DNA from 3 places in the Priestia sp. YIM B13552 genome. Region 2 is predicted to be linked to each of the others. Evidence: riboswitches for the same ligand, from Rfam matches in the RefSeq annotation. Region 2 holds a riboswitch; each other region holds the start of a gene.
The links. A riboswitch is a leader RNA that binds a small molecule or an ion and turns the genes downstream of it on or off. The one in region 2 is predicted to bind thiamine pyrophosphate.
Positions count from the first base shown of each region.

Region 1: linked by a shared signal. The riboswitch ahead of ACFX40_RS04630 (acetylornithine deacetylase) and the one ahead of tenA (thiaminase II) in region 2 are both predicted to bind thiamine pyrophosphate.
Region 3: linked by a shared signal. The riboswitch ahead of thiT (energy-coupled thiamine transporter ThiT) and the one ahead of tenA (thiaminase II) in region 2 are both predicted to bind thiamine pyrophosphate.

Region 1 is NZ_JBHZOU010000001.1:942,858-945,061, reverse strand. It holds gene ACFX40_RS04635 (MupG family TIM beta-alpha barrel fold protein) at 1-460, shown strand, start outside; TPP riboswitch at 680-782, shown strand; gene ACFX40_RS04630 (acetylornithine deacetylase) at 897-2,174, shown strand; gene tenA (thiaminase II) at 2,180-2,204, shown strand, end outside.
Region 2 is NZ_JBHZOU010000003.1:673,782-675,985, forward strand. It holds gene ACFX40_RS15550 (TspO/MBR family protein) at 1-488, opposite strand, end outside; TPP riboswitch at 715-812, shown strand; gene tenA (thiaminase II) at 908-1,597, shown strand; gene ACFX40_RS15560 (aldehyde dehydrogenase) at 1,626-2,204, opposite strand, start outside.
Region 3 is NZ_JBHZOU010000003.1:261,740-263,943, reverse strand. It holds gene ACFX40_RS13500 (ethanolamine ammonia-lyase reactivating factor EutA) at 1-292, opposite strand, end outside; gene thiT (energy-coupled thiamine transporter ThiT) at 449-1,057, opposite strand; TPP riboswitch at 1,090-1,190, opposite strand; lysine riboswitch at 1,365-1,549, shown strand; gene ACFX40_RS13490 (amino acid permease) at 1,652-2,204, shown strand, end outside.

The DNA.
Region 1 (2,204 bases), on a different contig from region 2:
TACTAGAGAAAAAGACCGTAATAGATGCCCTTTTACCTCTGCAGTAGATTTATACGGCTGCGGAGTAGCGGAGGTTTATATTGGAGATCCATGCGCCGGTTCAAGTTTATTAAAGCGTTTGGTTCAATATCAAGAAAGCAGCATTATTCCGCTGCGCATTCGTTCACCTCATATAGAGGGAACGTACAGCGTGCGTCCAGATGTATCAAGAGACGCTCTGCGTTTAGTTGATACACGATCTGTAAAACCAGTGCCGCCATTTCATACAGTCGAGCGCAGAATCGGAGCAATTACAATGGACAATGATGGCTACGGACGTTATAGAGGAGAGGTTCAAATAGCTAAAACGAATTTGCCTGCAAATGCGAATGTGAACGTGATTGGGTATGTGATAGAAGAAGATCATGAGCTGCTTTCGTTAGTGAAACCGGGGCAAAAACTTGAGCTTATTCCTGTCTGAATGGAAAAACGGTGTATTTTTAAAGAAGCCGATAGCTAACTAGTAAGCTTATAAAAGTAAAGAGCACACACTGCTTAAAAAAAGTGTGTGCTTTTTATTTTACTAAAAAGGAAACTATTTTCATTGCTGAATCATGAACCTTTCTATTGAATAAAACGCTTTACTATGATAAAACTATTACAGGTAAACATATGATAATCGTTTAATTTTATAGAGATACAACGCCACTAGGGGTGCTTTCTAAGCTGAGAGAGACGAGAAGTCTTAACCCTTATAACCTGAACTAGGTAATACTAGCGTAGGAAAGAGGTATTGTAATGGATGTTTTGTATGGTATTTCCTTACGAACTCGTTATAATAATTTTTTGTATATAAACAAAAACACTTCTTTCCTGCGAAAGAAGTGTTTTTTTATGCGTAAAGGAAGGTGTCATACATGGAAGAAACAATTGATTTGCTTGTCAAACAGGTAGAGGAGCGCAAAGGGGAGCTAATCCAGTTAGTAAAAACGCTTGTTGCATATAAAACGCCAGCGCCTCCTGCACGAAATTCTCATGAAGCGCAGCGCTACGTAGCGGATTTCCTTAAAAACTGCGGTTTTTCCATCGATATGTGGGATTTATATTGCAACGATCCTATTGTAGTGGGCACGTTAAAAGGGAAAAAATCAGCTGACTATCAAAGCTTAATTATTAACGGGCATATGGATGTAGCTGAGGTACAAGAAAATGAAAAGTGGGAGACAAATCCGTTTGAAGCTGTGGTAAAAGACAACATGATAATCGGACGCGGAGTTGCTGATATGAAAGGCGGCTTGGCAGGAGCATTATTTGCAGTCCAGCTTTTAACAGAAGCAGGAATCGAACTGCCGGGAGACTTGATTTTTGAATCCGTTGTAGGAGAAGAAGTGGGAGAGGCAGGTACGCTGCAATGCTGTCAGAAAGGATATACAGCTGACTTTGCGCTTGTTGCTGATACGAGTGATTTACATATTCAAGGTCAAGGCGGAGTGATCACGGGATGGATTACGATAAAAAGCAGTAAAACCTATCATGACGGTACACGCCGAAGTATGATTCATGCTGGAGGAGGTCTGTTAGCTGCGAGTGCTATTGAGAAGATGGCAAAAGTGATCGGAGGGCTGCAAGAATTGGAGCGCCACTGGGCTGTTACAAAAAGCTATCCAGGATTTTTGCCGGGAACAAATACGATTAATCCAGCAGTAATCGAAGGGGGAAGACATGCTGCTTTTATTGCAGATGAATGCAGGCTGTGGGTCACCGTTCACTATTATCCCAATGAATCATACGACCAAGTATCAAAAGAAGTGGAAGAATACATTTTAGCTATTGCAAAAGCAGATCCATGGTTAAAAGATAACCTGCCAACCTTTGAATGGGGAGGCACATCAATGATTGAAGACAGAGGAGAAATCTTCCCGTCATTAGAAATTGATGAAAATCATGCTGGAGTACAGCTGCTTGCACGTACTCATGAACAAATTGAAGGGAAAAAGCCCCCAATCGATGTGTCAACTAGCGTAACAGACGGGGGATGGCTAGCTGATGCGGGGATTCCGGCCGCTATTTATGGTCCGGGAAATTTAGCAAATGCACATGCTGTGAACGAACAATTAGATATAAATCAGCTTGTTCAATATACAAAAGTGATGTTGCAGTTCATTTATACGTGGCTGCATACGCATAAGGAGTGATCATCATGAAATTTAGTGAACGATTATACG
Region 2 (2,204 bases):
GCTTGAAATACGACAAACACATTGACAATAGTCGCAACAGAAATCCATCCAAGATAAAGCGAAATTGGCAGACGCATAAACCATGTCGTCATTCGAGAATGCTGAATAATGGAATACACAATCATTAATGTGCCTAGAATAAAGAGCATAACTAAAAGGGATAACTTATAGTAATCGTTTTGGAAAATAAAGATCCACGCACTATTTAACAAACAGTTTAGAAAAAACCAAATGCCGATACGTGCATATATTTCCTTTTGATCTTCTCTTGCAAAAAATTGGCGTATAACCCAAATGGTTAATAATAAATAAATAACGCCCCAGATAGCAAAGGCATAACCAGCTGGTGTAAACAACGTAGGAACTTGCGCAGAAGCTTCTCCCGTTGTTTTGCCTCCTATTGGAATAGCATTTGCTAAATAATTCACAAGCAGTGTAATAGCCAAGCCTACTGTATTTAATACAGCATACAAACGAAATTTCGCCATTTTGTTCTCTCCTTTCTTCTATTTATATGGGAGTGTTTCGGAGACGAAAACGGCTCTTCCCTTCATTAATACCTCTTCTTCCCTAAAAATATGCATTTTTAAACAAAAATGATTAAAAATAGCTTTAAGAAATTTCCTCTTTAAGAAAGAAAAGCGGTTAGCACACAATTTCCCATAACGCTTTCTATTTTTCAGAATATATGGTAAGTTAAACTTAGATTAATAGGAAGTCCACTAGGGGTGCCACCGGCTGAGACAAGTTTTCTTGATCCCTTTGAACCTGATCTGGCTCATACCAGCGTAGGAAAGTGGCAATGTTCAGTTTTTTACTGTCCTTTGCCACTCCGTTTATAAACGGAGTGTTTTTTATTTCCTTTATGTGCTTGTTTGTGACTTCCTCATATTAAAGGAGGATTTTGATGTCATTTTCATCTCAATTAAGACAAGAAGCAAACTATATTTACGAAGCCATTTTTAACCATCCTTTTATTAAAGGAATTGCTGAAGGAAACGTGCCAAAAGAAGCGCTTATTCACTACGTTTCTCAAGATTACGAATACTTAACAGCATTTGTTCGCATTTACGGCGCTGCTTTAACAAAATGCCGCACGCGTACCGAAATGGAAGCCTTTAATGCCGGCATTTCTACGGTATTACATAGTGAAGTACACCCTCACAATAATTTTTGTGAAGTAGCAGGCGTACGTTATGAAGACCTTCACACTGAGACGCTTTCACCGACGGCCAGCCACTACATTAACCATATGACAAGTGTTGCGCATACAGGCAGCTTAGCAGAAATCATTGCAGTGCTTCTTCCATGTCCATGGACGTACGTTGAAATTGGCCAGCGCATTACAGAACAAGTAAATCCATCTCCTTCTCATCCTTTTTATGAATGGATTCAGTTTTATAATAATGAAGAAATGAATGGCACAACACAATGGTTTTGTAACAAGCTTGATGAACTCGCCGAACAAGCGACTGAAGAAGAACGTAACCGTATGAAAGATCATTTCATCAAAAGCTGTGAACTGGAGTATTTATTTTGGGAAATGGCATATACCCAAGAAAAATGGCCGCTTTCTCAGCTTTCCCTTTCAAAATAACGAAAAAGCCTCCTATCAGGAGGCTCTTTTATTTCAATAGTTTTTTGATCATTTTCAAGCTTTGTTTTTCCGAAGGATAGCGGAATGACAAATCAAACTTGGTTGTTTGAGACAGCATGCTTTTAAAATGAGTGAATGTCTGAAAGCTGTCTTTTCCATGATATTGACCCGTGCCGCTTTCTCCCACTCCGCCAAACGGCAAATATGGCGTAGCGATATGCATAAGCGTATCGTTTATACAGCCTCCTCCAAATGAAAGGCGCTCCGTTATGACGTTTTGCACATCTTCACTTTCTGTAAATAAGTAAAGAGCTAACGGCTTAGCTTTTTCTTGAACTTTATGAATGACTTCGTCTAGTGTTTCATATTCAATCATAGGAAGAATAGGCCCAAAGATTTCTTCTTGCATAACGTCTGATGTCCAGCTTACTTCACTTAACACCGTAGGTTCTATTGTTAGCGTGTCCTTATTGTACCCGCCTCCAACTATAGCATTTCCGTCTTTTAAAAACTCAACTAGCCGAGTAAAATGACGCTCACTGACAATACGGCCGTAGCGGTCGCTTTCAAGTGGATTACTACCGTAAAATTGAGAAATTGCTTCGCG
Region 3 (2,204 bases), 410 kb from region 2:
CCGTTTCTCCTGTGATGATCACAGCACCTGCCTCCACTTGATCTAAGGAGATTCCTGCATTCTTATACTCTTGTTCTAGTAGTACCGTTAATCGTTGAACATCGATTTCAACATCGTTTAGCATAGGAGTGGTATAGATAGAACTTGCATACGTTACGCGACGATCAATAATTTGACAGCCTGGCAGCGTAAACTGATTTTGTTGATTTGCTATTAACAGCTTGCTTACAATCAGTTTTGTTGTACTTGTTCCAATATCTAAACCTATGCTCGTGATCCATTTCTGTAGCATGCTATCAATCCCTTATCTCGTTTGAATATGGTGATTATCATAAAACAGTTTTTTGAATATTTCACTAACTATGTTATCAAACCTGACACACTTTTGTGTAAACAAAGGTGACAAATGACAAAAAAGACTAAATCTTGGTAGATTTAGTCTTTTTGCTTATGATGAGTGTGATTTAGTTATAATCATTCTTGATGCCGATGGAATCAATAGTGAAAGAATGATTAAGCAGGCTATTAGTGATCCTACCATTGAAATCCCGTTCATTGAAAAAGAATACCATAGAGCGGACATGCCCTTTGGCGCATATGATCCCCAGAAAATAATACCCGCAATAAAGTGCCAGAAATACCGTGCGAAGCTGCCGATAATAAGGGATAAAACAATCAAAACAAAAGCTTTTGATCTGTTATTGTTAGCTAAATTTGTTTTAATAGATTGCGAAAAAATACCTCCAAAACCTATAAAAGCAAAAGCCACAATATATTCAATAAACGTTTGCAGCGCTGTTAAAATATAAGCCGTTCCTGTTGCCAACTGTAAAAGCCCCCATAATAGACCAGATAGAGCCCCGCCTTTTACTCCCCAGCGAAAGCACATAATAAAAATGGGCACCATGGAGAACGAAATACTCACAGCTGTTGCAATCTTAATGGAAGGCAAAAGATCAAGTAGAAGTGCCAATGCTGCAAAAATAGCTATTTCAATTTTAGCCTGTAAAGGTAATGCTTTATTCACGTTTCTCACTCCTGTTTTTGAATCATTCATATCAAACGGTTTACACAGGAGTAAGCAAATATATGCTACTATTCCCACATTCCTACGCTAGCGTTAACTAACAGGTTCGAAGGGTCTGAACAATTTGTTCACTCTCAGCACGGCGGCTCCCCCTGTGGTACGTTCGGATATTTATGTAGTATTATGACAACATCCATTATATCATATGTAACAAAATAGATTCGAGAGATTTCAAAGATGTTTCTATTTTCTGAATCTATTTTTTATAATGACAATCGTTTTAGTATTTGGTATACTTCTTTTATGTCAAATGAATATAAAAAACCCTCATCCTAATCGATGAGGTAGAGGTCGCAGTTTTTAATAGTAAAGCAACGGAAATGCAGAGAACATTGAGGATGTTGCTTGAAAGGAAAAATTGCCGAAGTTTAGATCACTTCTCGGTTGATTTAAGCTGGGGCTGTCTCCGAACAGGAACAGAACTGTCACATCATGCGAGTGATGTGAAGAGCTATCTTCACGGAAGGTTGACGCGGTTTTCAGATTTAAAAGCGCGCACATATACTGCGGGCTTTTTTTATGTTATCCCGTCTCTTTCCGTACATTCGAAAGGAGTATTTATCTATGCAAGAGCAGCAAGAATTAAAACGTGGGTTGAAATCTCGCCACTTAACGATGATTTCATTAGGAGGAGCCATCGGAACCGGCTTATTCCTAGCAAGTGGTGGAGCAATTCACACAGCAGGACCTGGGGGAGCGCTTTTAGCTTACGCTATCATTGGTGTCATGGTTTACTTTTTGATGACCAGCCTAGCGGAGCTCGCAGCTTATATGCCTGAAGCCGGTTCGTTTAGTACGTATGCGTCTCGGTTTGTAGATCCATCCTTTGGTTTCGCTCTCGGCTGGAACTATTGGTATAACTGGGCTATTACGATTGCAGCTGAATTATCGGCTGGAGCCCTTATTATGAAATTTTGGTTCCCAAACTCTTCTTCTATTTTATGGAGTGCCCTGTTTTTATTAATTATGTTTGGGCTTAACTACCTTTCTGTAAAAGGATTTGGTGAATCTGAATTTTGGTTTTCGTTAATTAAAGTAGTAACGGTTATCATCTTTTTAGTTATTGGTATTATGATGATTTTTGGTATCTTTAACAATGAAGCACCAGGTTTTAAAA